3 regions of the Enterobacter asburiae genome follow, and region 1 is predicted to be linked to each of the others. Evidence: predicted binding sites of a transcription regulator. Region 1 holds the regulator's gene; each other region holds the start of a gene.
What was found. The regulator PurR, encoded in region 1, represses purine synthesis genes. The targets are predictions, from matches to a motif close to CANGCAAACGTTTGCNTG.
Positions count from the first base shown of each region.

Region 2: galS (HTH-type transcriptional regulator GalS) is a predicted target of PurR. The motif match lies at 5,759-5,776, and genes of this name have one in related genera.
Region 3: carA (glutamine-hydrolyzing carbamoyl-phosphate synthase small subunit) is a predicted target of PurR. The motif match lies at 5,764-5,781, and genes of this name have one in related genera.

Region 1 covers NZ_CP011863.1:1,020,007-1,029,883, reverse strand. The annotation lists gene rnt (ribonuclease T) at 1-213, shown strand, start outside; gene grxD (monothiol glutaredoxin 4) at 258-605, opposite strand; gene ACJ69_RS05085 (C40 family peptidase) at 944-1,717, shown strand; gene sodB (superoxide dismutase [Fe]) at 1,840-2,421, shown strand; gene ACJ69_RS05075 (MFS transporter) at 2,460-3,626, opposite strand; gene cydH (cytochrome bd-I oxidase subunit CydH) at 3,790-3,879, opposite strand; gene purR (HTH-type transcriptional repressor PurR) at 4,177-5,202, shown strand; gene punR (DNA-binding transcriptional activator PunR) at 5,220-6,131, opposite strand; gene punC (purine nucleoside transporter PunC) at 6,246-7,445, shown strand; gene cfa (cyclopropane fatty acyl phospholipid synthase) at 7,744-8,892, shown strand; gene ACJ69_RS05045 (riboflavin synthase) at 8,923-9,567, opposite strand; gene mdtK (MdtK family multidrug efflux MATE transporter) at 9,793-9,877, shown strand, end outside.
Region 2 covers NZ_CP011863.1:2,253,785-2,263,661, forward strand. The annotation lists gene ACJ69_RS11015 (glutamine synthetase family protein) at 1-658, shown strand, start outside; gene mglC (galactose/methyl galactoside ABC transporter permease MglC) at 708-1,718, opposite strand; gene mglA (galactose/methyl galactoside ABC transporter ATP-binding protein MglA) at 1,734-3,254, opposite strand; gene mglB (galactose/glucose ABC transporter substrate-binding protein MglB) at 3,334-4,332, opposite strand; gene galS (HTH-type transcriptional regulator GalS) at 4,628-5,650, opposite strand; gene yeiB (DUF418 domain-containing protein YeiB) at 5,806-6,963, opposite strand; gene folE (GTP cyclohydrolase I FolE) at 6,983-7,651, opposite strand; partial or broken gene ACJ69_RS11050 (YbfB/YjiJ family MFS transporter) at 7,754-8,901, opposite strand; gene fghA (S-formylglutathione hydrolase) at 9,040-9,867, shown strand.
Region 3 covers NZ_CP011863.1:2,854,948-2,864,824, forward strand. The annotation lists gene kefC (glutathione-regulated potassium-efflux system protein KefC) at 1-155, opposite strand, end outside; gene kefF (glutathione-regulated potassium-efflux system oxidoreductase KefF) at 148-678, opposite strand; gene ACJ69_RS13795 (YgdI/YgdR family lipoprotein) at 782-1,015, opposite strand; gene carB (carbamoyl-phosphate synthase large subunit) at 1,155-4,379, opposite strand; gene carA (glutamine-hydrolyzing carbamoyl-phosphate synthase small subunit) at 4,398-5,546, opposite strand; gene dapB (4-hydroxy-tetrahydrodipicolinate reductase) at 6,000-6,821, opposite strand; gene ispH (4-hydroxy-3-methylbut-2-enyl diphosphate reductase) at 7,027-7,977, opposite strand; gene fkpB (FKBP-type peptidyl-prolyl cis-trans isomerase) at 7,979-8,428, opposite strand; gene lspA (signal peptidase II) at 8,481-8,981, opposite strand; gene ileS (isoleucine--tRNA ligase) at 8,981-9,877, opposite strand, start outside.

The sequences.
Region 1 (9,877 bases):
GTGACCTTCGACACCGCCGCGCTGAGCGGCCTGGCTCTGGGACAAACGGTGTTATCTAAAGCCTGCATCACGGCGGGTATACCTTTTGACGGTACGCAGGCGCATTCCGCTTTATACGACACGGAGCGCACCGCAGAGCTGTTCTGTGAGATCGTCAACCGCTGGAAGCGTCTGGGCGGCTGGCCGCTGCCGTTGGGCGACAGCGAAGAATAAAAAAAAGCGACCTTATCAGGTCGCTTTTTTATTTGCGCAGAAAATTACTCTGCGTCCGGCTCTTCGGTTTTGTACTTCGCCGCCGTCTCTTTGATGAGCTGCTGCAGTTCGCCGCGCTGATACATTTCAATCAGGATATCGCAGCCGCCAACCAGCTCACCGTCAACCCACAGCTGTGGGAAAGTCGGCCAGTTAGCGTACTTAGGCAGCTCAGCGCGGATGTCCGGGTTCTGCAGGATATCAACGTAAGCAAAACGCTCACCACAGGCTGACAGCGCCTGAACCGCTTGTGCGGAGAAGCCGCAGCTTGGCAGCTTCGGAGAACCTTTCATATACAGCAGAATCGGGTTTTCAGCGATCTGGCGCTGGATTTTTTCAATAGTGGTGCTCATGTCTTGCTTCCTTTAACTTCTGTTACGGCATTCGTCTGACATTGTAGCGGTTCAGACTGGCATCGGAAAATAACATTTTTGTCACGTTTATACATTCTACCCCGAGTCACGAAAAGTTGCATTGCAAATGGTGTTTACCCCTGCGACGGTCTGGGTTTTGCTTAGGGAGTGGGCAAATGTGCGACAGAACGATGAATTTTTTTGCACTTGCTAACGAAACAGGATTGTAGATTGAAAAATGCTATTAACTTTCTGGGTTTTTATAGATTAGAATCGACGGGCTTTGTAAATCACACGCGGGTATTATTGATGACCTGCATTTATCAGGGGACTGCCCAGTGGCGCGGATAAATAAAATCTCGATCACGCTCTGTGCTTTACTGTTTACTTCACTCACTTTCACGCCAGTGGCAAACGCCTCTCAGCAGGCGCGGCATTCTGCTGTACAAAAAAACCATCTGGTGAAAGCCACAGAACGTAAGAAAAAAACCACCGCTAAGAACGACAAGAAAAAAACACCGGCTCAGACGAAACAGACCGCTTCTAGCAAGACGAAAACAAAACCTTCCCGCACTGCACACTCCTCCAAAAGTAAAGCTTCGCAAACCGCCGCTAACCTCGTTACTGAAAAATGCATCACGCGTAAAGGCCACAAGGCGAAATGCACGAAGGTCACGAAAATAGCGGAAGTGCATAAAGTGCGTGTACAGAAAGCGCAAAAAACCGCGATGAACAAACTGATGGGGCAGATTGGCAAACCTTATCACTGGGGTGGCAGCTCGCCGCGTACCGGTTTTGACTGCAGCGGCCTCGTCTATTACGCCTATAAAGATCTGGTCAAATTCCGCATTCCTCGTACCGCCAATGAGATGTACCACCTGCGCGATGCCTCACCGGTTGACCGCGGTGAGCTGGAAAACGGCGATCTGGTGTTCTTCCGCACTCAGGGTCGCGGCACGGCTGACCACGTCGGCGTGTATGTCGGCAATGGGAAATTCATCCAGTCACCGCGTAGCGGCCAGGATATTCAGATCACCTCTCTCAGTGAAGACTACTGGGTACGCCACTACGTCGGCGCGCGTCGCGTGATGACGCCGAAAACCATTCGCTAACCCCTGCCTTGCCACATCCGTGGCAGGGTAAGTTCCTCTTTTGCATACCCTTTCAATTTGCTATCCTGTCCATGTTGTCTGTGTGGTTATTGGCAACACAAAATACAATAAGGAGAGAAGCAATGTCGTTCGAATTACCTGCACTACCGTATGCAAAAGACGCCCTGGCACCGCACATTTCTGCGGAAACCCTGGAATATCATTACGGCAAGCATCACCAGACGTACGTCACCAACCTGAACAATCTGATCAAGGGCACCGATTTTGAAGGCAAAACGCTGGAAGAGATCGTCCGCAGCTCAGAGGGTGGCGTATTTAACAACGCGGCTCAGGTGTGGAACCACACCTTCTACTGGCACTGCCTGGCGCCGAATGCCGGCGGTGAACCTGCCGGTGAACTGGCTACCGCAATCAACGCCGCATTTGGCAGCTTCGCGGATTTCAAAGCGAAATTTACCGATGCAGCCATCAAGAACTTCGGTTCTGGCTGGACGTGGCTGGTTAAAGAGGCGGATGGCAAACTGGCTATCGTGTCCACCTCTAACGCGGGTACCCCGCTGACCACCAGCGCGAAGCCGCTGATGACCGTGGACGTGTGGGAACACGCATACTACATTGACTACCGCAACGCGCGTCCGAACTACCTGGAGCACTTCTGGGCACTGGTTAACTGGGACTTTGTCGCGAAGAACTTCGCCGCGTAAGAGACACGCAGAAGGGTTCGCCCTTCTGCGTTTTTGGTTTATTCCGCAGCGCAGGCTGCTTCAGGCTGTTTACGACCCGACATCATCACCAGCAGCAGGCCGAGCGCGGCAATAATCGCCCCCATCACCGGCACAAAGCTGTATCCCAGACCACCTGAAATCACGGCTCCACCGGCCGCGGCGCCCAGGGCATTACCCAGGTTAAACGCACCGATATTCACGGAAGATGAAAGTCCCGGTGCCTCATGCGCGACACGCATTACGCGCATCTGCAGCGGCGGCACCACGGCAAAGGTGGCGGCTCCCCAGACGACCATCGCAATCGCGGCCCCAAACTCATTACGCGCAAGCCACGGAATGGCAACCATGATGACAATCAGCAGGGTTAAGAAACCCTTCAGCGTCCCGCTCACGGAACGGTCGGCAAATTTCCCGCCGAGATAGTTGCCAATCGAGAAGCCCACGCCAATCAGCACCAGCATCGCGGTGACAAAGAGAGGCGTTGCGTGCGTGATGTCATGCAATACCGGTGAAATATAGGTGTAGAGGGTAAACATCGCCCCTGCCCCCAGCACGGTGGTGAGCAGCGCGGAGAGCACCTGCGGGCGCATTAGCACCGACAGTTCTCTGCGCACGTCAGGACGTTCCCCCGCGCTGCCTTTCGGCAAGGAGAAGAACAGCGCCACCATTGCAACCACGCCAAGCCCGGCAGTCGCCAGGAAGGACATACGCCAGCCGATCGCTTCCCCCAGCCAGGTTGCCGCAGGCACCCCGCCGATATTGGCAATTGTTAGCCCCATGAACATGGTTGCCACGGCGCTCGCCTGCTTGTGTTTTGGCACCACGCTGGCAGCAACGACCGACCCCAGCCCAAAGAACGCGCCGTGGTTAAGGCTGGTCAGAATGCGTGACAGCATCAATGTGGTGTAGTCCGGCGCAATGGCCGAAAGCACGTTGCCCAGGGTGAAAATCGCCATCAGGAATATCAGCGCATTGCGGCGCGCGCGATGAGAAAGCAAAAGCGTCATCAACGGCGCCCCGACCATCACGCCGATAGCGTAGGCGCTGATTAACATCCCTGCCGCAGGGATAGAGACATCTACGCCCCGGGCAATAACAGGCAGTAACCCCATCGGGGAGAATTCAGTGGTGCCAATCCCAAAAGCGCCAATCGCCAGGGCCAGCAGGGGAAAATTGATTTTCATGCGTCAACTCCGGATGCCGTGTCATGTGGTGACACAGAACAAAGAAGCGGAAAGCATGACATCAATCACAAAAAATGAGAAGTTAACAAAATGGCAAAAGATTTTTGCCAGAGAAGTAACAATCCGGGGAGTCGGGAGGGAGAAGGCTCTCCCTCCGCGTAAATCAGTGCAGCGCAGCCGTCAGACCGGCCGCAACAATCAGAGCCAGCACAACAACGGTGGTGAACAGCGAAAACTTAAGATCGGAACTCATCAATTTTTCTCCTTTTAATCCCCACACGAAAAGTGAGCTTGCTCATTTTTGCACAGATTACGTCAAAAATCTTCCTGGATTTATACTGATAACCACTTTACCTCTTCCCCTTTTCATCAAGATAGGACAAAATTCCACGCTAAATTTATTAGCGTACCGGCCATTGACCCCCTCCTGACGTCCCGTGTCGTTTTCCCGGCGTGCCGCAATTCAACATTGCGAGATAAGGGTGAGAGAAGGCAAACGTTTACCTTCAGGTTTTTCAGGAGCTTAGGATATGGTCTGGAGTGACATTTAATGGCAACAATTAAAGACGTAGCAAAACGCGCAAACGTTTCCACTACAACCGTATCACATGTAATTAACAAAACCCGCTTTGTGGCGGAAGAGACGCGCAACGCCGTCTGGGCAGCGATCAAAGAGCTGCACTATTCGCCAAGTGCGGTTGCGCGTAGCCTCAAGGTTAATCACACCAAGTCCATTGGATTGCTGGCGACCAGCAGTGAAGCGGCCTATTTTGCCGAGATCATTGAAGCGGTTGAAAAGAACTGCTTCCAGAAAGGCTATACCCTGATTTTGGGCAACGCGTGGAACAGCATTGAAAAACAGCGTGCCTACCTGTCGATGATGGCGCAAAAGCGCGTTGATGGCCTGCTGGTGATGTGTTCCGAGTATCCGGAGTCCGTGCTGTCGATGCTGGAAGAGTATCGCCATATTCCGATGGTGGTGATGGACTGGGGCGAAGCGCGCGCGGATTTCACCGATTCCGTTATCGATAACGCCTTTGAAGGCGGCTATATGGCCGGTCGCTATCTGATCGAACGCGGTCACCGCGAGATTGGCGTGATCCCCGGTCCGCTGGAGCGCAACACCGGCGCGGGCCGTCTGGCCGGTTTTATGAAAGCGATGGAAGAAGCGCTGATCAACGTGCCGGAAAACTGGATTGTGCAGGGCGACTTTGAGCCGGAATCGGGCTACCGCGCGATGCAGCAGATCGTCTCCCAGCCGCACCGTCCGACCGCCGTGTTCTGCGGGGGCGACATCATGGCCATGGGCGCGCTCTGCGCTGCCGACGAGCTGGGCCTGCGCGTACCGCAGGATATTTCCGTGATCGGGTATGACAACGTGCGTAACGCGCGCTTCTTTACCCCGGCGTTGACCACCATTCACCAGCCAAAAGACTCGCTGGGCGAAACGGCTTTCAACATGCTGATGGACAGAATCGTCAACAAGCGTGAAGAGTCGCAGTCCATTGAAGTTCACCCGCGTCTTATCGAACGCCGTTCCGTAGCGGATGGTCCGTTCCGCGACTACCGTCGTTAATCGCTTTACGGGGCCAGCTATGCTGGCTCCCGTAACCATTCCCGGTTCAGCGTTTCGCTGTCTCCCAGATAATCCAGCAGCCATGCCATCGCAGGCGAGACGTCATTTTGCTGCCAGGTGAGGCAGCAGGCCGCATCCGGGAACGGATTCTCCAGCGTCAGCTCAACCCACTCTCCGGTATCGATGCGCGGACGCGCAAAATGAACGGGCACCATCGCGACGCACAGCCCGGCGCTGAGGCACGTCGCCGACGATTCCCAGTCAGGGGCTACCACCCGCCGCTGGTTGTCCAGAAGCCAGGTGATACGCTTGGGCAACGAACGGGACGTATCCTCCAGCACCAGCGACGGCCAGTTGCGCAGCGTGTCATCGCTGAGCGGCCCTTCCATCGACGCCAGCGGATGATCGCTTGCCACCACGCATTTCCAGCTCAGCATCCCCATATCGCGAAAGGCGTAACGTCCCCCAACCGGGATCGCCTGCGTGGCCCCAATCGCCATCTCTGCCCTGCCGTCCGCCAGCGCATCCCAGACGCCGTTGAACACCTCCTGCGAGACCCGCAGCTCGACGTCAGAAAAATGACGATAGAAATCGACGATCATCTGCCGGGTGCGTTCCGGCTTAACGATATTATCCACGGCGATGGAAAGATGTCCCCGCCAGCCGTTAGCGATCTGCTGACACTGTTCGCGGGTGATCTGCATTTTTTTGATAACAGAACGCCCTTCCTTCAAAAACCACGCGCCTGCGGGCGTTAATTCCACATCACGATGCCGCCGTTCAAACAGCGGAACCGCTAGCCACTCCTCCAGCTGACGCACCGTGTAGCTGATTGCCGAAGGAACGCGGTGCAGCTCCAGTGCCGCACCGCTAAAGCTGCCGTTACGCGCAACAGCATCGACTACTTCAAGAGAATAATCTGACCACATTTTCTGCCTGCAAAATTTTTGAATGCACCCGCCAAATATTAGTGTTTCACAAGCGGCTTTGCACTCCCTACACTCAGCGCCAATGTATACCTGCCTCCTCAGGAGAATAAAATAATGCAACCCAGGAACGGTTTTTTAGTCTGGCTCGGCGGCTTAAGCGTGCTGGGCTTTTTGGCCACCGATATGTACCTGCCGGCGTTTGCCGCCATGCAGGAAGATTTGCAAACCCCGGCTGCCGCCATCAGCGCCAGCCTGAGTTTATTCCTCGCCGGCTTTGCCTTCGCTCAGCTGCTCTGGGGACCGCTCTCGGATCGCTTTGGTCGTAAACCGGTGCTGCTGCTGGGCCTGGCCATTTTTGCCGTGGGCTGCCTGGGGATGTTATGGGTACGCGATGCCACCTGGCTGCTGGTGCTGCGTTTTATTCAGGCCGTGGGCGTCTGTGCCGCGGCCGTGACCTGGCAGGCGCTGGTCACCGACTATTACCCGGCTAATCGCACTAACCGTATTTTCGCCACCATTATGCCGCTTGTGGGTCTCTCACCTGCCCTCGCCCCTCTGCTGGGCAGCTGGATCCTCGCGCATTTCGACTGGCAGGCCATCTTCGCCACGCTGTTTGCCATTACCCTGGTACTGATGCTGCCGGCGTTCGCCCTCAAGCCCGCGCATAAAAAAGAAGCGCATGCTGACGCGAAGCCGATTACCTTCACTTCCCTGCTCAGCACCAAAGCGTATCGCGGTAATGTCCTGATCTATGCCGCCTGCTCGGCAAGCTTCTTCGCGTGGCTCACCGGTTCGCCGTTCATTCTGCACGATATGGGCTACAGCCCGGCAGCCATCGGCCTGAGCTATGTTCCGCAGACTATCGCGTTCCTGGTGGGCGGGTACGGCTGCCGCGCGGCGCTTCAAAAGTGGGAAGGTCAGCAGATGCTGCCGTGGCTGCTGGTGCTGTATGCGCTGAGCGTCATCGGGACCTGGGCCGTTGGCTTTATTCCGGGTGCCGGTCTGGCCGAAATTTTGATCCCATTCTGCGTGATGGCCGTCGCGAACGGGGCGATTTACCCGATTGTCGTAGCCCAGGCGCTGCGTCCCTTCCCGCAGGCGACAGGCCGCGCCGCCGCGCTGCAGAACACCCTGCAGCTGGGGCTGTGTTTCCTGGCAAGCCTGGTGGTATCGGCGCTGATTGCCACGCCGCTCCTGACCACCACCAGCGTGATGCTGGTGACCGTTGCGCTGGCGGTGTTGGGCTATCGCATGCAGGCCTCCGCGCAGCGTGAGCAGGCTAACCGCACTCAGGTTGAAACGTCGCATGCATAATCGCGCCGGAAATCATGTTAATTTTCAGTGATTAGGTTGCTAAGAATTTTCTATTGAATCACCAAATTTTGAGGCCTATACTAAATTTGGTTCGATTAAATACGATAAATATTAAGTGTTAACGGGAGCCGGAGCGCTCCCGTTTTACCATGGAAGGCATTTCGGCAAGGGCTATCTCCCTTCCTCTGTTCTACGTCGGATATTAGCCTCGCGGTATTTACCGTGAGATTTCTCACAAACCAAAAAAAGCGTCTACGCTGTTTTAAGGTTCTGATCACAGTAGGGTGATGGAGAAGCTATGAGTTCATCGTGTATAGAAGAAGTCAGCGTTCCGGACGACAACTGGTCCCGGATCGTCAGTGAACTGTTAGGTCGAGCAGGCATCACTATCAATGGATCATCGCCATCCGATCCTCAGGTTAAACATCCCGACTTTTTTAAACGCGTGCTGCGAGAGGGATCGTTAGGCCTGGGAGAAAGCTATATGGACGGCTGGTGGGAGTGCGAACGTCTGGACACCTTTTTCGCCAGCGTGCTGCGTGCCGGTCTTGAAAATCAACTCCCTCGCAATCTCAAAGACACCCTGCGCGTCGCCTCTTCCCGACTGTTCAATCTGCAAAGTAAAAAGCGCGCGTGGATCGTAGGTAAAGAACACTACGATCTTGGCAACGACCTGTTCAGCCGTATGCTGGACCCTTTCATGCAATACTCCTGCGCCTACTGGAAAGAGGCGTCGACGCTTGAAGAGGCACAGCAGGCCAAGCTGCGTCTGATTAGCGAGAAGCTACAGCTCCAGCCCGGTATGCGCGTGCTGGATATCGGCTGCGGCTGGGGCGGGCTGGCGTATTTTATGGCGAAGCACTATGGCGTCAGCGTCGTCGGCGTCACGATTTCAGCGGAACAGCAAAAAATGGCGCGGGAACGCTGCCAGGGCCTCGATGTGGATATCCGGCTGCAGGACTACCGTGACCTGAACGAACAGTTTGACCGGATCGTTTCCGTCGGCATGTTCGAACACGTCGGGCCGAAAAACTACGCTACCTATTTTGAGGTGGTGGATCGGAATCTGAAACCGGACGGCATCTTCCTGCTGCACACCATCGGCTCTAAGCGGACCGACAATAACGTCGACCCGTGGATCAACAAATACATCTTTCCGAATGGCTGTTTACCGTCCGTCCGCCAGATTGCCAACGCCAGTGAACCCCATTTCGTGATGGAAGACTGGCATAACTTTGGCGCGGATTACGACACCACGTTGATGGCCTGGCACGCGCGTTTTCAGGAGACCTGGCCTGAGATTGCGGACAACTATTCTGAACGATTCAGGCGGATGTTTAGCTATTATCTGAATGCCTGCGCGGGGGCGTTTCGCGCACGGGATATTCAGCTCTGGCAGGTGGTATTCAGCCGTGGGATTGAACACGGACTACGTGTCGCACGCTAAAAAATAACCCCGGATACCCGGGGTTATTTTTTATTCTTCTTCTGCAGCGGTCTTTATTATTGCCGCTTCTTTTGCTGCCAGCACGCGCTCAACCGTATCCACCACCGCCTGGGTTTGCGGATCGATTTCAATATTCACGCGGTGCCCCAGTTTTTTGGCGCCCAGCGTGGTGCGCTGCAGCGTTTCAGGAATTAAATGCACGCAAAAACGCGTTGGCGTTACTTCACCCACCGTCAGGCTAATCCCATCAATGCCAATAAATCCTTTATAGAGGATGTATTTCATTAATGAAGGATCCTGCATTTTAAACCAGATTTGACGGTTATTTTCCGAGGTCACGATTTTTGCCACTTCAGCGGTGGTCAAGATGTGGCCGGACATCAGGTGCCCGCCAATCTCATCGCTGAACTTTGCCGCCCGCTCAACGTTGACGGTATCTCCCACCGCCAGCTCGCCCAGGTTGGTGATGCGCAGCGTCTCTTTCATTAAATCAAAGCTAATCTGGTTGCCGTTAATTTCGGTAACGGTCAGACAGCAGCCGTTGTGAGCAATCGACGCGCCGGTTTCAATACCCTCAAGCATATATTCCGGCAGCTCAACAACATGAGTACGGAAATTAGGTTTTTCATCAATGGACACCACTTTGGCGGTGCCCTGCACAATACCAGTAAACATGCTTACAACTCCTGTTTTTTCCGGACGGTGGTGACACCGTTTAATCCCACCACAATAACAGTTGGAAAAAGAGGTTGCCAGCGGAGCGCATTTTCTGGCGATTTTTTCACTAGATAAATAGCTAAAGCCCGCTACAATAGCTGGCACCCCCCTGCATTTTCTTCTTGCTGCCCGTTTCGGCGGCTTTTTTAGTCTCTCAAATAACAACAAAATAAAGGTGTTCACGTGCAGAAGTACATGAATGAAGCGCGCCAGCTATTGGCACTGGCTATACCAGTGATCGTCGCGCAAGTGGCCCAGACCGCAATGG
Region 2 (9,877 bases), 1.2 Mb from region 1:
TAACGTGCTGGCGCTTCGTCGCCTGACCCGATACGTTGCCGAAAAGCACGGCCTGCAGGCCAACTTCATGGCTAAGCCTTTCAGCCAGCTTTCCGGCAGCGGCCTGCACTTCCATTTCAGCCTGAATAACAGTCGCGGCGAAAACGTCTTTGCTTCCCCGGTGGACGCGCTTAACAGCATGATGCGTTTGTGCATCGCGGGGCAGCTGGCGCTGATGCCCGCCTCTGTCGCCATTCTTGCGCCGGGCGTTAACGCGTTTCGTCGTCTGCGTAAAAACCTGACGGAGCCCGTATTTAACTCCTGGGGTTATAACACCCGCTCCGCCGCCCTGCGTATTCCCTGCTCGGATGACCACAACCGTCGTATCGAGTACCGGCTGGCCGGGGCCGATGCCAATCCGTATCTGGTGGCAGCCACTATCCTGACCGGCATGCTGTACGGGCTGGAAAACACCGACGACGAGGATTTGCCCGAACCGCAGCACGATCGTCCCGAACTGCCGCTGTTTCAGCAGGAGGCGATTGAGACCTTTGCCCGCTGTCAGTACCTCACCGACAGCCTGGGCGACGCTTTTTCCGAACAGTGGGTCGCCTGCAAGCTCTCCGAACTCGACTGGTTTGAGCGCATTGTGACCCGAGAGGAGTCACAGCTGGCATAAGGCATAAAAAAGCCCGCTCGATGAGCGGGCCGGATAACGCGAGGAGCAATTACTTCTTACGCGCATACTTCAGTGAATCCAGCGCAACCGCGAAGATAATGATGGCGCCTTTGATAATGTACTGCCAGTACGGGTTCACGCCGATATAGGTCAAGCCGTAGTTGATGACGGTGAAGATGATCACACCGGTCACCACGCCCAGTACCGTACCCACGCCGCCGCTGAAGGAGACGCCGCCCACCACGCAGGCTGCGATTGCATCCAGCTCGTACATGAAGCCAAGGTTGTTGGTTGCAGAGCCGATACGGCCCGCTTCCAGCATCCCGCCGAAGGCGTAGAACACGCCGGACAGGGCATAAATGATGAGCAGGTTCAGGGCAACGTTCACGCCGGACACTTTCGCCGCTTCCGGGTTCCCGCCGATAGCGAAGATGTTTTTACCAAAGCGAGTTTTGTTCCACAGGATCCAGACGAAGGCCACCGCAATCAGCGCATAGAAGGTGATATACGACAGGCGGAAGCTGCCCAGCGCGATAAACCCTTGCGTAAAGGTCGAGAAGCCGCTGTCAAAACCCGAGATTGGGGAAGCACCGACAAAGTCGTAGTACAGGGAGTTGATACCGTAAACGATGATCATCGTACCCAGCGTGGTGATAAACGGCGTCACGTTCAGGTAGGCGATGATAATACCGTTGATCAGACCAATCACCGCACCGATGGCGCAGACAATCAGGATCACCACGAAAATCGGCATGGTGGCCATTTCCGGGAAGACCTTATTGGCGTTTTCCATCGACTGCAGCAGGGTTGCCGCGATAACCGCCGCCAGCCCTACCTGACGACCGGCAGAAAGGTCCGTCCCCTGGGTTACGATCAGGCCCGCCACGCCCAGCGCAATGATAATACGCACGGAGGACTGGGTCAGAATGTTACTCAGGTTCAGCAGGCTTAAGAACGTAGGGTCCTGGAAAATGATGATAGCCAGCAGTACTAAAAGAACAACGTAAATACCGCCTTCTTTCAGGTAAGTGAGAAAACTTTTTTTATTTAACGCACTCATGAGGAGCCCCTGATCTTAAAGGTGCAAAGACGCAAGACGCAAAATTTCGTTTTGCGTTGTCGTTTTGGTGTCAACAATACCGGCAACGAGACCATTGCTCATAACCAGAATACGATCCGTGATCCCTAACAATTCCGGCATTTCGGAAGAAATAATAATGATCCCTTTATTCTTTTTCGCCAGCTCGGCAATCAGCTGATAAATTTCAAACTTCGCGCCGACGTCAATACCGCGGGTCGGTTCATCCAGCATCAGAATTTCTGGCTGGGTTAATAACCAACGTCCGATAATGACTTTCTGCTGGTTACCGCCTGACAGCGAACCAATTTGGGTGCGGTGTCCCGGCGTTTTCACGCGCATGGAGTCAATAACCCATTGGGTATCGCTCTTCATGCGGGAGTTATCCAGCAGTCCGACTTTGTTTTTGTAATTGCGAATGTTAGAAATTAACGAGTTAAAGTTAATATCCAGATAAGCATAAATACCGGTCGAACGACGCTCTTCCGTCACCAGCGCAAAACCATTATTAATGGCTTCGTTGGCGTTGTGGTTGTTAATTTTCTTTCCGTGCAGCGTAATGGTGCCCTGAGTTTTCTCACGGATGCCAAACAGGGTTTCCACGATGTCGGTGCGTTTTGCGCCAACCAGACCGGCAATCCCCAGGATTTCGCCCTTGTGCAGGTCGAAGGAGACATCGCGAATAGACGGCTGACGTAACGAGGTCAGATTGCGCACTTCCAGGATCACTTCGCCCGGCTTGTTTTCTTTGTCCGGGAAGCGCTGATTAAGGGAACGGCCGACCATCATGGCGATGATCTTGTCCATGTCCAGCCCTTCCAGCGGCTGCGTGGCAATCCACTGACCGTCGCGCAGGATGGTAATCTCATCGCACAGCTGGAAGATCTCTTCCATTTTGTGGGAGATATACACAATGCCGCAGCCGCGATCTTTTAGCTTACGAATAATGGTAAAAAGGTGATTAACCTCTTTTTCCGTTAATGACGATGTCGGTTCGTCCATGATGACGATTTTCGCATCATAGGAGAACGCTTTGGCGATTTCGATCATCTGCATCTGGGAGACGGATAATGTTCCCACGCGGGCGCGCGGATCGATATCAATATCCAGCTCATCAAAAATCGCTTTGGTGTCGCGATACATTTTGTCCTGATCGACAAAGACACCCTTGGTTGGATAACGTCCCAACCACATGTTATCCATGACTGAACGCTGCAGCACCAGGTTTAATTCCTGGTGAACCATCGAGATACCGTTTTCCAGTGCTTCTTTCGCTGAATGGAAATCGATCTCTTTCCCCTGAAAAAGAATGCTGCCAGAATCTTTTTGATAGATCCCAAAAAGACATTTTAATAATGTTGATTTACCCGCACCGTTCTCCCCCATCAGGGCATGAATAGAGTGAGGACGAACTTTTAAATTAACATTATCGAGTGCCTTAACGCCGGGAAATGACTTGTTGATACCGCTCATTTCCAACAGGTATTCACCGGATGACTGAGTATTTGTGCTGACCATAATTATACCTTGTTGGCCTCGCATATCGCGTTATAAAAGGGCGCAACGAATTGCGCCCAGTGGAGACAGTACCGCTAACTTATTTACCGATAAACTCAGCCAGGTTGGACTGGTCTACGCCCACGTAAGGTACGCGAACGATTTTGTTTTCAATTTTCCAGCTGGTACCATCAGCCGCGCCTTTGCCATCGGCCAGGTTTTTCGCCAGATCGAAGGTCGCTTTCGCCTGGTTGTTGGCATCGTTTAGAACGGTACCGGCCATCGCACCGGATTTAACCAGCGCCAGCGCTTCAGGCAGTGCATCTACGCCGAACACAGGAATGGAGGATTTGTTGTGTGCTTTCAGCGCTTCTACCGCACCCATTGCCATGGCATCGTTGTTGGCGATAACCACTTCGATTTTGTTCGCATTAGGGCCGGACAGCCACGCGTCCATCTTATCTTTCGCCTGAGCGGTATCCCACATCGCGGTATCTAACGCCAGCTGCTGGGTTTTCAGACCCTTGTCGTTCAGCTCTTTGATAACGTAAGTGGTACGGGCTTCAGCATCCGGGTGGCCGGGTTCGCCTTTCAGCAGCACGAACTGAATCTGACCGTCTTTGTTCAGGTCCCAGTTCGGGTTCGCCGCCCAGTGTTTGGCGATCAGATCGCCCTGAATAATACCTGACTCTTTGGAGTCGGTACCGACGTAATACGCTTTGTCGTAGCTATCCAGCGCTTTACGGGAAGGTTCTTTGTTGAAGAAGACGATTGGCACGTTCTGGCCGCGCGCTTTTTCAATAACCGTGCCTGCTGCAGCCGGGTCAACCAGGTTGATGGCAAGGGCTTTCACGCCTTTCGCCAGCAGAACGTCGATCTGGTCGTTCTGTTTGGACTGGTCGTTCTGGGAGTCGTTCATCAGCAGCTGAACGTCTGGCGCTGCTTTCGCATCTTTCTCAATCGCTTTACGCACAACAGACATGAAGTTGTCGTCGTATTTATAGATGGTCACACCAATACGGGTATCCGCAGCGTGCGCTGCTGCACCAAAAAGCATGCTTGCCATTACGGCAGACAGGGTCAACACCTTCTTATTCATGGTATCTCCGGTTTTTTTTATGCAGGGTAGTTCTTGTGAATAACGATCGGCAGGCAGGTGTTAATAAAACGTTACTGACAGCCGAAGTTCACTTATAAAATTTCTATCTTCCGTGTTCGGTAACGCTCCAGAAATGCGTTTTATTCGTTGTTTGCGGCACATTGGCTATAGTGAAAGTGAATAATCACCGTTACATAGCGTTTCAGCCCCTAAAACGCTGACATCATAGTCAGCGCCTTGTTAAGATACTGTGAATTTACTCACAGATTGAAAACGGTTACATCACCTGATGTAATCAGTTAGTGATCGGAACCACAATTTGCCGGGCCGCGACGGAGTGCCGACGCACTAAAGTCGGCATGAAACAGTGTGTTGCGCCCGGATCCAGCAGCCCTGCCGCCCCCTGTAACGCCAGTTCAGTCGCCAGTTTCGCCATAGAAGCAATGGGATAACGCACCGTTGTCAGCTGCGGATCGGTGTAACGGGCAATCGGAATATCATCAAAACCAATGAGTGATAAATGCTGTGGCACCGCAATGCCGTTATCTTTCAGCGCCGTCAGAGCTCCTGCCGCCATGCTGTCGTTATAGGCAAACACCGCAGTAAGCTGCAGGTTGCGGCCCAGCAGCTCCACCATTGCCGCCTCGCCGCCCTGCATGTCCGGCGTACCGGTGCCCGTCCAGCTTTCTGACGGCGTAATGCCGTGCTCTTTCAGGGCGTTTTGCCACCCCTCGCGCCGCAGGTCGTCATCTTCAATATGATGGCTGGAAGCCAGATAGCCGATCCGCTGATGCCCGTTGTTGATGAGCATTTTCGTCGCCATCATGGCGCCGCTGACGTTATCCAGCCCGACGCAGCGGTGGGCATAGCCGGGAACGATGCGGTTGATCAGCACCATGCCCGGGATCTGATCCATAAAGCCGGTTAGCTCTTCATCGCTCAAGGCTTTTGAGTGGACAATCAGGGCGTTACAGCGCTGGCGGATCAGCACTTCGATGGCGTGTCGCTCCTTTTCCGCCTCATGATAACTATTGCCGATCAGCACATATTTCTGATGCTGCTGGGCGACCACGTCGACCGCTTTGACCAGCGCGCCGAAAAAAGCATCTGATACATCCATCACCACCACGCCGATGGTGTCGCTGACCTGCGTCGCAAGCGCCTGGGCATTGGCATTTGGCCGATACCCGAGCTGGGTCACGGCTTTCATTACGGTTTCACGGGTTTCAGGGCTGACCAGCGCGCTATTGTTCAGCACGCGTGAGACAGTAGCCACAGAAACGCCCGCCTGACGGGCGACGTCACGAATGGTGATCATATTCACCATCCTTCAAAGGATTGCAGCAACTCACAGACACCCCCTGTGTTTAGCAAGGTGGCTATTTTGGCAGCGAGAGAAAGGGGACTACGTGAAGAAGCTCACACTCATGAAAACGCTTACATCCGTTTTGTTAATGATTGTGATCCAGATCGTTATCTGGATGTGTTCCTCAATGATACCCCTGAAGCATGTGCGGTTAACTGACGCCACACCCACTCCAGCGGTCCCTGGCGAAAATAACGTAGCCAGAGAACAGAAAACGCCAGGTTAATTACCCAGACCGGAATAACAAACGCCAGCAGCGTGAGGCGGTCGAATTTCATAAACAGGCCAAGATGATAGAAAAGCGTGGTGCAGATAAGCGTTTGCAGGAGGTAATTGCTCAACGCCATGCGGCCTACGCAGGCGATAGCGCTGACGATCCACAGGCGGGAAAGCGTTGGCCAGAAGCCATAGATCAATGCCGCGTAGCCGATGGTCTGGAACGGTGCGCTCAGCTCGCGCGGCACCTGGAGCAGGAACGCGCACCAGCGGTAATCCCAGTGGATGTGCCACTGCGTGATTATCGCCGGGAGGTTAATCAGCACGCCGATCAGCACCAGCCCGACACCCGTTCGCCGATAGTGACGCAGGCTGAACTCCCCTTTCAGCCAGCCGGTGCGCATCAGTGACGCGCCCATCAGCATCATGCCCGCCAGCTGCCAGCCGTATTGCGCGCCCAGCGCAAGGAGGTTATCCCCCAGCATATCCGCGCGGTTGCTTATCGCTTCCGTACCGCCCTTCAGCTTCCAGTACTGTTCGTACTGCAGGTTAGCGGCATCCGGGATCCAGGAACGGTTCGTCGCCTCGCCGGAGATCATCCCCAGCAGCAGCAGGACCCCAAGCCCCATGACATAGAGCATCACGCCGGTGTTAAACAGGCTTTTTACGCTGTGCGCATCGCGAATCAGACGCCAGCAGATGAGCCCGACTAACCCATACGCGAGAAGAATATCGCCGTCCCAAAAGAACAGGCCGTGGATAAAGCCGAGAAGAACCAGCAGCGTCAGGCGCGACTGTATCCAGCGCGTACCGCGTTTGAGGAGCAGTTGCAGACCAGCGCCAAACAGCAGGGCAAACAGCGTGAGGAATTTAACCTGCGCGAAGAGATCGAGGAGAGCCCAGGTCCAGGCATCACTGCGCGTGATGTCGCCATACCAGGCGGGATTGAGATAAGCCGCCTTCGGCAGGCCGAAGGCGCTGATATTAAGCAGCAGGATACCGAGAATGGCGACGCCGCGAACAAAATCGAGCGTGACGTTTCGCTCCATGGTTCCTGCCCTGTAAGACTTAGTTGTGGTGACGCACGGCGCGCAGGAACTCCTGGCGGGTATTCTGGCTCGATTTGAACAGGCCGCCCAGCGACGTGGTGGTCGTTGCACTGGTCGCATCACGCACGCCGCGCGCCTTCACGCAGTAGTGAACCGCGTCGATAGAGACGGCCACGTTATTCGTGCCCAGCAGCGTTTGCAGCGCGGTCAGGATCTGCTGCGTCAGACGCTCCTGCACCTGCGGACGCTGAGCAAAGAACTGCACGATGCGGTTGATCTTCGACAGGCCAATCACCGTATCTTTTGGGATATACGCCACGGTCGCTTTACCGTCGATGGTCACAAAATGGTGTTCGCAGGTGCTGGTCAGCGTGATATCGCGTACCGTCACCATCTCATCCACTTTCATCTTGTTTTCAATGACGGTGATTTTCGGGAAGTTGGCGTAATCCAGCCCGGAGAAAATTTCGTCGACGTACATTTTCGCGATGCGGTGCGGCGTCTCCATCAGACTGTCGTCACTCAGATCGAGATTCAGCAGCTCCATGATATCGGTCATATGACCGGCAATCAGACGCTTGCGGGTTTCATTGTCCAAATCCTGTACGGGCGGACGCAGTGGCGTTTCAAGACCGCGCGCAACCAGGGCTTCGTGGACCAGGGCAGCTTCTTTACTGAGTGATGACATTTTGTTCTCCTGCAGGTGTGGCGTCTTTTGCCCTCGTTGTGGCAAAAGTATGCGCTCATTGTGCGTGAGGCGGCGCACATAATCCAGTATTCACGACGATAATTATTGCAATTGCTGTTGCCTTTCAGCGTGACGATTCCAGACCAGGACTCCCCGACGAACAGCGCAACGCCCGCCAGCCCCAGCGCGGGCTCCAGCCGGTGGATAAGCCAGGTTGATAACGCCGAGGTCATCGGGCCAATCAACTGACCAATCGCATACCCGGTGGTGAGCAGGCCGGCCATATAGCGCGTGTGGTTTGGCGCCAGCTCGCGACCGTATAAAAGAGAGAGCTGCACGGCACACAGGAAACCGCCCCCCACCAGCAGCCCGCCCGTCAGCAAACCGCCAATCCCCGGCAGCAGCCAGGCCGCCAGCACGCCAGCTCCCTGTAACCAGAGCACGATAGCCAGCCTGCGGTTAGCCGTTGAGGTGTGGCGTAAAAGAATACTGAGCGCAATGCCCACCACGGCGGCGATGCCAAAAATCGGCCAGACAAACTGGGCAAACAGGCTGCCGGGAAAACGCACCGCCGCCATTTGCGACAGGAATGTCGCCGGGAGGATATAGCCAAACCCGGCCAGGCTGTAGCTCCAGACCAGGCGCTTTAAATCCGCCGTCAGCACCAGCGGCTCCGGCGCGGTGCCTGGGCGATGGAGCTGGCCGGATCGCGGAAGGTAGCGCGCCACCAGCGCAATCAGCACCAGCGCCAGCACGCCGTAGATTTGCCATGCCGCTCCGGCCGAAAGGGATTTCGCCTGGATATAAACGGCGAGCAGCCCGCTCAGGGCAATGCCCGCCCCCGGCCCGGCAAACACGGCGGCGCTCAGGCCCGGTTTACCCAGCTGCCCCAGCCGTTCGTTGGTCCAGGCGGCAATGAGTACCATCGACCAGCCGCTCATACAGCCAATCACGAAGCGCAGCAGGCCGTGCACGACGGCGTTATCCGCCGCCGCGGAGAGCAGCGTCAGCGCAACCGCGCCGGTAATGCCAAGCCAGAGGCGCGTTTCCACAAAGCGGTGCGCGCGCATTGCATCCCATGCGCCCACCAGATAGCCCAGATAATTCATCGCCGCGACCAGACCCGCGCTGGTCAGCGTAAGCTGCCCGGCAGCAATCATGAGCGGCACCTGAGGCGTAAAGGCAAAGCGCCCTATCCCCATTGCCACCACCAGAACGACAAACCCACTGAGCGCAATACGCAGCGCCATGACCGCTCCAATTGTTAAATAAAAGTAAATTTATGATGCAGCATCTCGCCGTCTGGCGAAAGTGAAAGTTACTCACAGGTCAATGAAAAGGCTGTATTATGGTTTTTATGAATACGCATTCTCATTAAGGAGCCCTGCATGGAACTGCTCGAAGAGCACCGTTGTTTTGAAGGTCGACAGCAGCGCTGGCGGCATGACTCCACCGTCCTGAACTGTGCGATGACGTTCAGCATTTTCCTGCCGCCGACGGAAAATCCGCCGGTTCTGTTCTGGCTTTCAGGCCTGACCTGCAACGACGAAAACTTCACCACCAAAGCGGGCGCGCAGCGTGTTGCCGCCGAGCTGGGTATTGCGCTGGTGATGCCTGATACCAGCCCGCGTGGCGATGATGTGGCCGACGATGCAGGATACGACCTGGGCAAAGGCGCCGGGTTTTATCTCAATGCGACCGAGCAGCCCTGGGCGCGCCACTACCGCATGTATGACTACATTCGCGACGAGCTGCCCGCGCTGATTCAGTCCGGGTTTGCGGTAAGCGACCGCTGCGCCATCAGCGGACACTCCATGGGCGGACACGGGGCGCTAATCATGGCGCTAAAAAATCCGGGAAAATACGTCAGCGTGTCGGCATTTGCGCCAATTGTGAACCCAACGCAGGTGCCGTGGGGGCAAAAAGCCTTCGCGCACTATCTGGGTGAAGATGAAGCAAAATGGCAGGAATGGGACAGCTGTGCACTGATGCTGGCCAGCAGCTCGGCAACTGCGATCCCGATGCTTATCGATCAGGGCGATGCGGACCAGTTCCTCGCCGGACAGCTGCAGCCTGCGGTGCTGGCAGAAGCGGCACGCCAGAAGGACTGGCCGCTGACGCTGCGCATACAGCCGGGGTATGACCACAGCTATTACTTCATCGCATCCTTTATTGAGGATCATCTCCGCTTCCATGCGGAGCATTTGTTTGGGTAAGTGCGGCTGC
Region 3 (9,877 bases), 1.8 Mb from region 1:
GCATCGGTGACTAAACGAAAGCCCCACGGCCCAATGACGCAGCCCGCAATCAGGTAGCCGAGAACAGAGCCCAGCCCCAGGCGTACCGCCACGGGCACAATCAGCGCCGCCGCGCCGAGGTAAATCAGCGCCTGTATCAGCGTATGGCTATCCATGGTGCGCCTCCTGCCACTCAAGTAAGCGTTGTTTATAATGGCGAGCCTGCGCCTGCAGCGTTTCATCGTCGCAAACAAACGTGCAGTGCATCGCAAACGGCGGGAGCCAGTTCAAACCGCAATAGAGCGCAGTCGCCTGCAGCGGCTGCGCCAGAACGTCAAAACCCGGGAAGGAACCAATATCAAAATGGCTTTCCCCGCCGCCGGTGGTGACTGCCCACATCAGGCTTTTCCCTTTTAGCGCATTGCCGTTGTGGCCATACGCCCAGCCGTGGGAGAAGACTTTATCAATCCACAGCTTCAGGAGCGGGGGCGTGCTGTACCACTGCATGGGATGCTGCCAGATAATCAGATCGGCACGGGAAAGCGCCTCCTGTTCGGCGGCGATATCGATATTAAAATCGGGATAGAGTTGATAGAGGGAACGTATCTCTACGTTATCAAGCGTCCTTACCTGCTCAAGCATCCGCTTATTCGCATGCGAGTGCTGCGGATAAGGATGGGCATAAATTATCAGAATCATTGATTAGCCTGTTGTTACTGCTTTCTTTTAACAAAAGAGTGTAGTCAGTAATTCAACAGGCTAATAGTGAATATTATTGACGGGCTTACGTCAGAATTCTGAATTAGTTATCCAGCTCGCCCATGGATTTCACCTGGTCACGGTTGATCTGCTCGGTTTGACCGGTTTCGGCGTTTTTATACGACACCAGACCGGTATCGTCATCCACCTGCGGCTTGCCGTCGGTGACAATGGTTTTGCCATCGGTGGTTTTTACGGCCTGATTAGACGAACAGCCCGCAACGGTAAACATTGTCGTGGCAGCCAGAACGGAAGCGATCAGTAATTTATTTTGCATGGTGTTTTCCCCTGCTCTCAGTTGAATTTCGTTATCGACCTAACCATTTTAGGCTAACTGACTGAAAGCGGATGAAAAACCAGAAGGTTCTGAAGATGGGGATAATGCCCGGCAACCGAACGGCACCGGGCATTTTGACTTACTTGCTAATCTGCGCGTGCATTTCCTGCACTGAAATCACCTTCTCGGTGGCATCCGCGTTCAGCGCCATGGCCGTTGCGAAACCGCCGTTCAGGGTGGTGTCGTAGTGCACTTTGTACTGCAGCGCGCTGCGGCGAATCAGCTTGGAGTCTTCAATCGCCTGGCGGCCTGCGGTGGTGTTGATGATGTAGGTGTATTCGCCATTCTTGATACGATCCTGAATGTGCGGACGACCTTCGTGCACCTTGTTCACCAGACGCGGGTTGATGCCGGCTTCGCCCAGCACAATCGCAGTACCGTGGGTTGCGTCCAGCTCGAAGCCCTGTTTCAGCAGCTTGGCGGCCAGGTCAACTACGCGCTCTTTGTCGCCTTCGCGAACGGAGAGCAGCGCACGGCCTGATTTTCTCATGGTGGAGCTACTGCCCAGCTGCGCCTTCGCGAACGCTTCTGCGAAGGTGCGGCCCACGCCCATCACTTCCCCGGTAGAGCGCATTTCTGGCCCTAACAGCGGGTCAACGCCCGGGAATTTGTTGAACGGCAGCACCACTTCTTTCACCGAGTAGTACGGTGGAATGATCTCTTTGGTCACGCCCTGCTGCGCCAGCGTCTGGCCCGCCATCACGCGCGCCGCCACTTTCGCCAGCGGTACGCCGGTGGCTTTGGAGACGAACGGTACGGTACGTGCCGCACGCGGGTTCACTTCAATCAGGTAGACTTCGTTGTCTTTCACCGCGAACTGGACGTTCATCAGGCCGCGAACCTGCAGCTCGAAGGCCAGCTTCTGCACCTGCTGGCGCATCACGTCCTGAATCTCCTGGCTAAGCGTATAGGCAGGCAGAGAACAGGCGGAGTCGCCGGAGTGCACGCCTGCCTGCTCAATGTGCTCCATGATGCCGCCAATCAGCACCATTTCGCCGTCGCAGATGGCGTCCACGTCCACTTCCACCGCATCGTCGAGGAAGCGGTCGAGCAGCACTGGCGCATCGTTCGACACGCTTACCGCGGTCTGGAAGTAGCGGCGCAGGTCGGCTTCGTCATAAACGATTTCCATCGCGCGGCCGCCCAGCACGTAGGAAGGACGCACCACCAGCGGGTAGCCAATCTCTTTCGCCTTCTCAACGGCCATTTCGATGGCGGTGACGGTGGCGTTCGCCGGCTGTTTCAGCTTCAGACGGTCAACCGCCTGCTGGAAACGCTCGCGGTCTTCCGCACGGTCAATCGCATCCGGACTGGTGCCGATAACCGGCACGCCTGCTGCTTCCAGCGCGCGCGCCAGCTTCAGCGGGGTCTGGCCGCCGTACTGCACGATAACGCCTTTTGGCTTCTCGATGCGCACGATTTCCAGCACGTCTTCCAGCGTCACCGGCTCGAAGTAAAGGCGGTCAGAGGTGTCGTAGTCGGTAGAGACGGTTTCCGGGTTACAGTTGACCATGATGGTCTCGTAACCGTCTTCGCGCAGCGCCAGCGAGGCGTGTACGCAGCAGTAGTCGAACTCGATGCCCTGGCCGATACGGTTTGGACCGCCGCCCAGCACCATAATCTTGTCGCGGTCGACGGACGGGTTCGCTTCGCACTCGTCTTCATAGGTGGAGTACATGTAGGCGGTGTCGGTCGAGAATTCAGCCGCACAGGTGTCTACGCGCTTGTAGACCGGGTGCAGGTCGTACTGGTCGCGCAGCTTGCGGATTTCCGCTTCGCGCACGCCCGCCAGCTTAGCCAGACGCGCGTCGGCGAAGCCTTTACGCTTCAGCACGCGCAGGAAGTCAGCGTCCAGGCCGGTGATGCCCAGCTCAGCGACCTGTTCTTCCAGACGCACCAGCTCTTCAATCTGCACCAGGAACCAGCGGTCGATGTTGGTCAGGTTGAACACGCCGTCGACGGACAGGCCCGCACGGAAGGCATCGGCGATATACCAGATACGCTCTGCGCCAGCGTCTTTCAGCTCGCGGCGAATTTTGGTCAGCGCTTCCGGGTCGTCCAGGCTCACTTTCGGGTCGAAGCCGGTCGCGCCCACTTCGAGGCCGCGCAGCGCTTTCTGCAGGGATTCCTGCTGCGTGCGGCCAATCGCCATCACTTCACCGACAGATTTCATCTGGGTGGTCAGACGGTCGTTCGCGCCTGCGAATTTCTCGAAGTTGAAGCGTGGAATTTTGGTGACAACGTAGTCGATGGACGGCTCGAAGGACGCAGGCGTGCGGCCACCGGTGATGTCGTTCATCAGCTCGTCGAGGGTGTAACCCACCGCCAGCTTCGCCGCCACTTTCGCAATCGGGAAGCCGGTCGCTTTAGAGGCCAGCGCGGAGGAACGGGACACGCGCGGGTTCATTTCGATAACAATCAGACGGCCAGTTTTCGGGTTCACCGAGAACTGCACGTTAGAACCGCCGGTTTCCACGCCGATTTCACGCAGTACCGCCATCGAGGCGTTACGCATGATTTGATACTCTTTGTCGGTCAGGGTCTGGGCTGGCGCAACGGTGATGGAGTCGCCGGTGTGGATACCCATCGCATCGAAGTTTTCGATGGAGCAGACGATGATGCAGTTGTCGTTTTTATCACGCACCACCTCCATCTCGTACTCTTTCCAGCCAATCAGCGATTCATCAATCAGCAGCTCTTTGGTTGGGGAGAGATCCAGACCGCGCTCGCAAATCTCTTCGAACTCTTCGCGGTTGTAGGCGATGCCGCCGCCGGTGCCGCCCATAGTGAACGATGGACGGATGATGCACGGATAGCCCACGTCAGCCGCGACGGCCAGCGCTTCTTCCATATTGTGTGCGATACCGGAACGCGCGGTGTCGAGGCCGATTTTCTTCATCGCCACGTCGAAGCGGCGACGGTCTTCTGCTTTATCAATCGCGTCGGCGGTCGCACCAATCATGGTCACGCCGAACTCTTCCAGCACGCCCTGACGCTCCAGCTCCAGCGCACAGTTCAGCGCCGTCTGGCCGCCCATGGTTGGCAGCACCGCGTCCGGACGCTCTTTCTCGATGATTTTACGCACCACTTCCCAGTGAATCGGCTCGATGTAGGTTGCATCGGCCATTTCCGGGTCGGTCATGATGGTTGCCGGGTTAGAGTTTACCAGGATTACGCGGTAACCCTCTTCACGCAGGGCTTTACACGCCTGCGCGCCGGAGTAGTCGAATTCGCAGGCCTGGCCGATGACGATCGGGCCAGCGCCAAGGATCAGGATGCTTTTTATGTCTGTACGTTTTGGCATTGTCTTCTCGGCTCCTGATTATTTAGCGGTCTTACGGTATTGCTCGATAAGTTCGATGAAGTGATCGAACAGCGGCGCGGCGTCGTGTGGGCCCGGGCTGGCTTCCGGGTGACCCTGGAAGCTGAATGCTGGCTTATCGGTACGGTGGATACCCTGCAGGGTGCCATCGAACAGCGACTTATGGGTCACGCGCAGGTTAGCCGGCATCGAGGCTTCATCGACGGCAAAGCCGTGGTTCTGCGCGGTGATCATCACCGTGTTGTTATCGATGTCTTTCACCGGGTGGTTACCACCGTGGTGGCCGAACTTCATCTTAACGGTGTTCGCACCGCTCGCCAGCGCCAGCAGCTGATGGCCAAGGCAGATGCCGAATACCGGGATGTCGGTTTCCAGGAAGGACTTGATGGCGGCGATGGCGTAATCGCACGGCGCCGGGTCACCAGGGCCGTTGGACAGGAAAATACCGTCCGGATTCATCTTCAGCACGTCTTCGGCAGACGTTTGTGCCGGAACCACCGTCAGGCGGCAGCCGCGGTCAACCAGCATGCGCAGGATGTTGCGCTTGGCGCCGAAATCGTAGGCCACCACGTGGAACGGCAGCTCGCTCTCTTTTTTCGCTTCCGGCAGGTCGCCTTCCAGCGTCCAGCTACCCTGAGTCCAGCTGTAGGCTTCAGCAGTCGTCACTTCTTTCGCCAGGTCCATGCCGTTCAGGCCCGGGAAGGCTTTCGCTTTTTCCAGCGCCAGCGTCGCATCGAGGTTATCACCCGCGATGATGCAGCCGTTCTGTGCACCCTTCTCGCGCAGCAGACGCGTTAACTTACGGGTATCGATATCGGCAATCGCCACGATGTTATGGCGCTTCAGATAAGAAGAGAGGTCTTCGGTATTGCGGAAGTTGCTGGCAATCAGCGGCAGGTCGCGGATGACCAGGCCTTGCGCATGTACCTGAGAAGATTCTTCGTCAGCCGCATTGGTGCCGACATTGCCGATATGAGGATAAGTAAGAGTAACGATTTGGCGAGAATAGGAAGGATCAGTGAGGATTTCTTGATAACCGGTCATTGAAGTATTGAAAACGACTTCCCCAACCGCCGAACCCGTTGCCCCTATGGCCCGACCGATAAACTGGGTTCCGTCTTCCAGAACCAATAGCGCTGACTTAATCAAAACACCCTCCAGAGAATATTCACTCACTTTATTTGCATATTAATTCATAGCATGTCATGGATCAATGCAAATGTGTTGCCAGCGGATTTTTGGCAAACGGCGGCATTCTGGGGATTTGGTGGGTAAAAGTCAACTTAAAACGGATATTTTGTTTACTCTTTTGCAAGTCTGACGAGTGGAATGCGGCTTAAGCGACAAAAAGATCAGGTAAATCACTGCGGAAAACGCTTGCGCGCCTGGTTTAATGAAAAGTGAGCTAGCGCAGCACCATAAAGTAGACCAAATGGTCAAAATTTACATTTCAGTAACGTTAAAACGCTATAAGAGATAGATATTTAGAGCGTTAGGAAAAAATACACCATGAAACAGATAAAATAAAAGGGCAATAAAATATTGCCCTATGCAATCAAACAATTACGACTGCAATAACCACATCACGATGGGTAATAATGCTTACAAATTGTTGAGATCGAGCACGTCTCGCATATCAAAAAGGCCATCTTTCTTGTTTTTAAGCCACAAAGCGGAACGTACCGCACCGTTGGCGAACGTCATTCGGCTGGAGGCTTTATGCGTAATTTCGACGCGCTCACCAATATCGGCGAACATCGCCGTGTGTTCGCCGACGATGTCACCTGCTCGCACGGTTGCAAAACCAATGGTGCCCGGCACGCGTTCGCCGGTGTAACCTTCGCGGGTGTAAACCGCGCAGTCTTTTAAATCTTTATCAAGTGCATGAGCAATCGCTTCGCCCATCGCCAGCGCCGTACCTGATGGCGCATCAACTTTGTAACGGTGGTGAGCTTCTACGATCTCAATATCGGTATAGTTGCCCATCACCTTCGCGGCCTTCTCCAGCAGCTTCAGCATGACGTTAACGCCCACGCTGAAGTTTGCGGCGAAGACAATCGCAATCTCTTTTGATGCATCCTGGATAGCCTGCTTACCCGCATCGTCAAAACCGGTGGTGCCGATCACCATCCCCTTGCCGTGCTGGCGACAAAACGCCAGATGCGCGAGCGTCCCTTCCGGGCGGGTAAAATCGATGAATACATCGAAGTCCTCTTTTACCGCCTCCAGGCTGCTTTGTACGGTAACGCCCGTGTGGCCTGCGCCCGCCAGCTCACCGGCATCGGTCCCCAGAAGTGAAGAACCTTCACGCTCCAGAGCCGCGCCAAGCGCGACGCCATCCATCTGAAGTGCCGCCTGAATAAGCTGACGGCCCATACGTCCACCCGCGCCCGCAATGGCGACACGGATCTGTGCATCATGCATAGTTATTCTCTTACGTTAAAATGATGTAAACCGTTTTCAGATTAACCAGCCTTGAGAAGCACTGCCAACTGAAAACACCGATAATTAGAATTTAACGTGAAACCGACTTAAATATCAGTAAAAGACATGATTTTGTCGTCACGATAAAGTAACGGGTAAAAAAAAGGCCAGCACAGGAGGTGCTGGCCTTTCATCAGAAAAAGGTCTATTCGACTTCGCGGGCGTCGATGCGCAGTTCTTTCGGGACTTCAAAAACGATGTTCTCTTCACGTCCTTCCAGCGGCACCGCTTCGCCGCCACCCAGCTCCTGCAGACGGGAAATGACGTTCTGTACCAGAATATCTGGCGCAGACGCCCCGGCCGTCACGCCGACACAGGCCGCGTGCTTAACCCACGCTTCCTGAATATCCGACGCGTCATCAATCAGGAAAGCCATTTTCCCCATACGCTGCGCCAGTTCGGCCAGACGGTTGGAGTTAGACGAGTTTTTGGAGCCGACCACCAGCACCACATCCGCCTGTTCAGCCAGTGCGCGCACTGCTTCCTGACGGTTAGTGGTCGCGTAGCAGATATCATCCTTACGCGGACCGACGATTTTCGGGAAGCGCTGACGCAGGGCGTCAATCACGTCTGAGGTATCGTCTACGGAGAGCGTCGTCTGGGTCATAAACGACAGACGGGATTCATTTTTCACGTTCAGCGTAAAGACATCGTCCGGCGACTCAACCAGATACATCCCCCCTTCCGGGTTGCTGTACTGGCCCATGGTGCCTTCGACTTCCGGGTGACCGGCATGGCCAATCAGAATCGACTCTTCACCGCGGCGGCTGGCGCGCGCCACTTCCATATGCACTTTTGTCACCAGCGGACAGGTGGCATCGAAGACGGTCAGGTCGCGGCTTTTCGCTTCGTTACGTACCGCCTGAGAGACGCCGTGCGCGGAGAAGATCAGGATCGCACCGTCCGGCACTTCGCTGATCTGCTCAATGAAGATGGCGCCGCGCTCGCGCAGGCTGTCGACCACGTAGCGGTTGTGCACCACTTCGTGACGCACATAAATCGGCGCGCCGTAAATCTCCAGCGCGTTTTCAACAATGCTGATAGCGCGGTCTACACCGGCGCAGAAGCCGCGCGGGTTAGCCAACAGGATCTGCATTTCAGGCCTCCAGTGCAGGATCGATTTCCAGCACTTCAACATCAAAATGAACGGTACGCCCGGCAAGCGGATGGTTGAAGTCAACGGTAATAGAGTCGCCGTTGATTTCGCGGATCACGCCAGGCATTTCGCTGCCGTCCATAGCGGTAAAGAGCATAATCGCCCCGATTTCCGGTTCACCCGCGTCCATAAACTCGCGGCGCGAGAAATACTGGATCAGGTCCGGACTCGGCACGCCAAACGCGGCATCCGGCTCCAGCGAAAAGGCTTTTTTCTCACCCTCTTTCAGGCCCAGAAGCTGCTGCTCAAGACCTTCAGACAGGGAGGTATCGCCAAGACGAAACAGGGCCGGTTTGCCGTTATTGCGGGTGGATTCGGCCGTGGAGCCGTCATCCAGCTTCAGCGTGAAGTGAACGAGAACCGCGCTGTTGCTCTGTACGGATTTAGACATGCAAATTGCTCGCTTGTTTTGCCCGGTAGCATTACGCCACCGGGCGAGTGTGTTACGCCTGCTCTTTCGCAGCCGGTTTAGGCAAAAAGCCTTCCAGCACGATTAACGCCGCACCGATACAAATTGCCGTATCGGCCAGGTTAAAGGTCGCGAAGTGCCAGTCGCCGACGTAGAAGTCGATCATATCGACCACAAAGCCGTGCCACAGGCGGTCAAACAGGTTGCCCAGGGCGCCGCCAATGATCAGCGCGTAGGCAATGTTATTCAGCTTTTGCGTGGCCTTCGAGCGGTACATCAGCACCGCGAGGATCACGCAGATACCGAGAGCGATACCCGCAAAGAACCAGCGCTGCCAGCCACCGCTGTCGGCAAGGAAACTAAACGCTGCGCCGTAGTTACGCGCGTAGTGCAGATTAAGCGACGGGAACAGCGGAACCGTCTCCCCCAGAGTAAAGTTCTGGAGGATCAGGAACTTGCTGCCCAGATCGATAATCAGCACCACAACAACCAGCCACAGCCAGCGCAGTCCTGTTGAACAGAGAGTTTTACTCATCAGGCAAACTTACGTTTTTCGCCGTCACCGGCGACGTTGCTTACACAGCGTCCGCAGATGTCTGCGTGTTCCGCCACCTGGCCAACATCGGTGGTGTAATGCCAGCAACGCGGGCATTTCTCACCGTCGGCTTTGCTCAGCGCGACTTTCAGTCCTTTGAGCAGTTCGCTCTGCTGAGCATCAGCAGAAGCATCGGCATAATCCGCAACTTTCGCACCGGAGGTCAACAGGACAAATCGTAATTCATCGCCCAGCGCCGTCAGCTTCGCCGCCAGCTCCGGTTCGGCGTACAGCGTGACTGCCGCTTCCAGAGAGCCGCCGACTTTCTTGTCTGCACGCGCCTGCTCGATAACCTTATTCACTTCGCCACGCACTTTCAGCAGTTCGTCCCAGAAGGCATCGTTCATTGCTTCGGTGCTGGAGAGATCGAACAGGCCTTCGTACCACTCGCCGGTGAAGACATACTTCTCACGGTCGCCCGGCAGATAGCCCCAGATTTCGTCCGCGGTGAAGGACATGATCGGTGCCATCCAGCGCACCAGCGCTTCTGCGATGTGGAACAACGCGGTCTGGCAGCTACGACGCGCCACGCTGTCCGCCTTCGCGGTGTACTGGCGGTCTTTGATGATGTCGAGGTAGAACGAGCCCATCTCGATGGAGCAGAAGCGCATCAGGCGCTGCACCACTTCGTGGAAGTCGTAAGACTCATAGGCTTTCAGGATATCTTCCTGCGCCGCTTTCGCGCAGCCTACCGCCCAGCGATCCAGCACCACCATCTCTTCCGGTTTCACCATGTCTTTTGCCGGATCGAACCCGTTCAGGTTCGCCAGCAGGAAGCGCGCGGTGTTACGGATACGACGATAGCTGTCGGCGGCACGCTTCAGGATCTCGTCAGA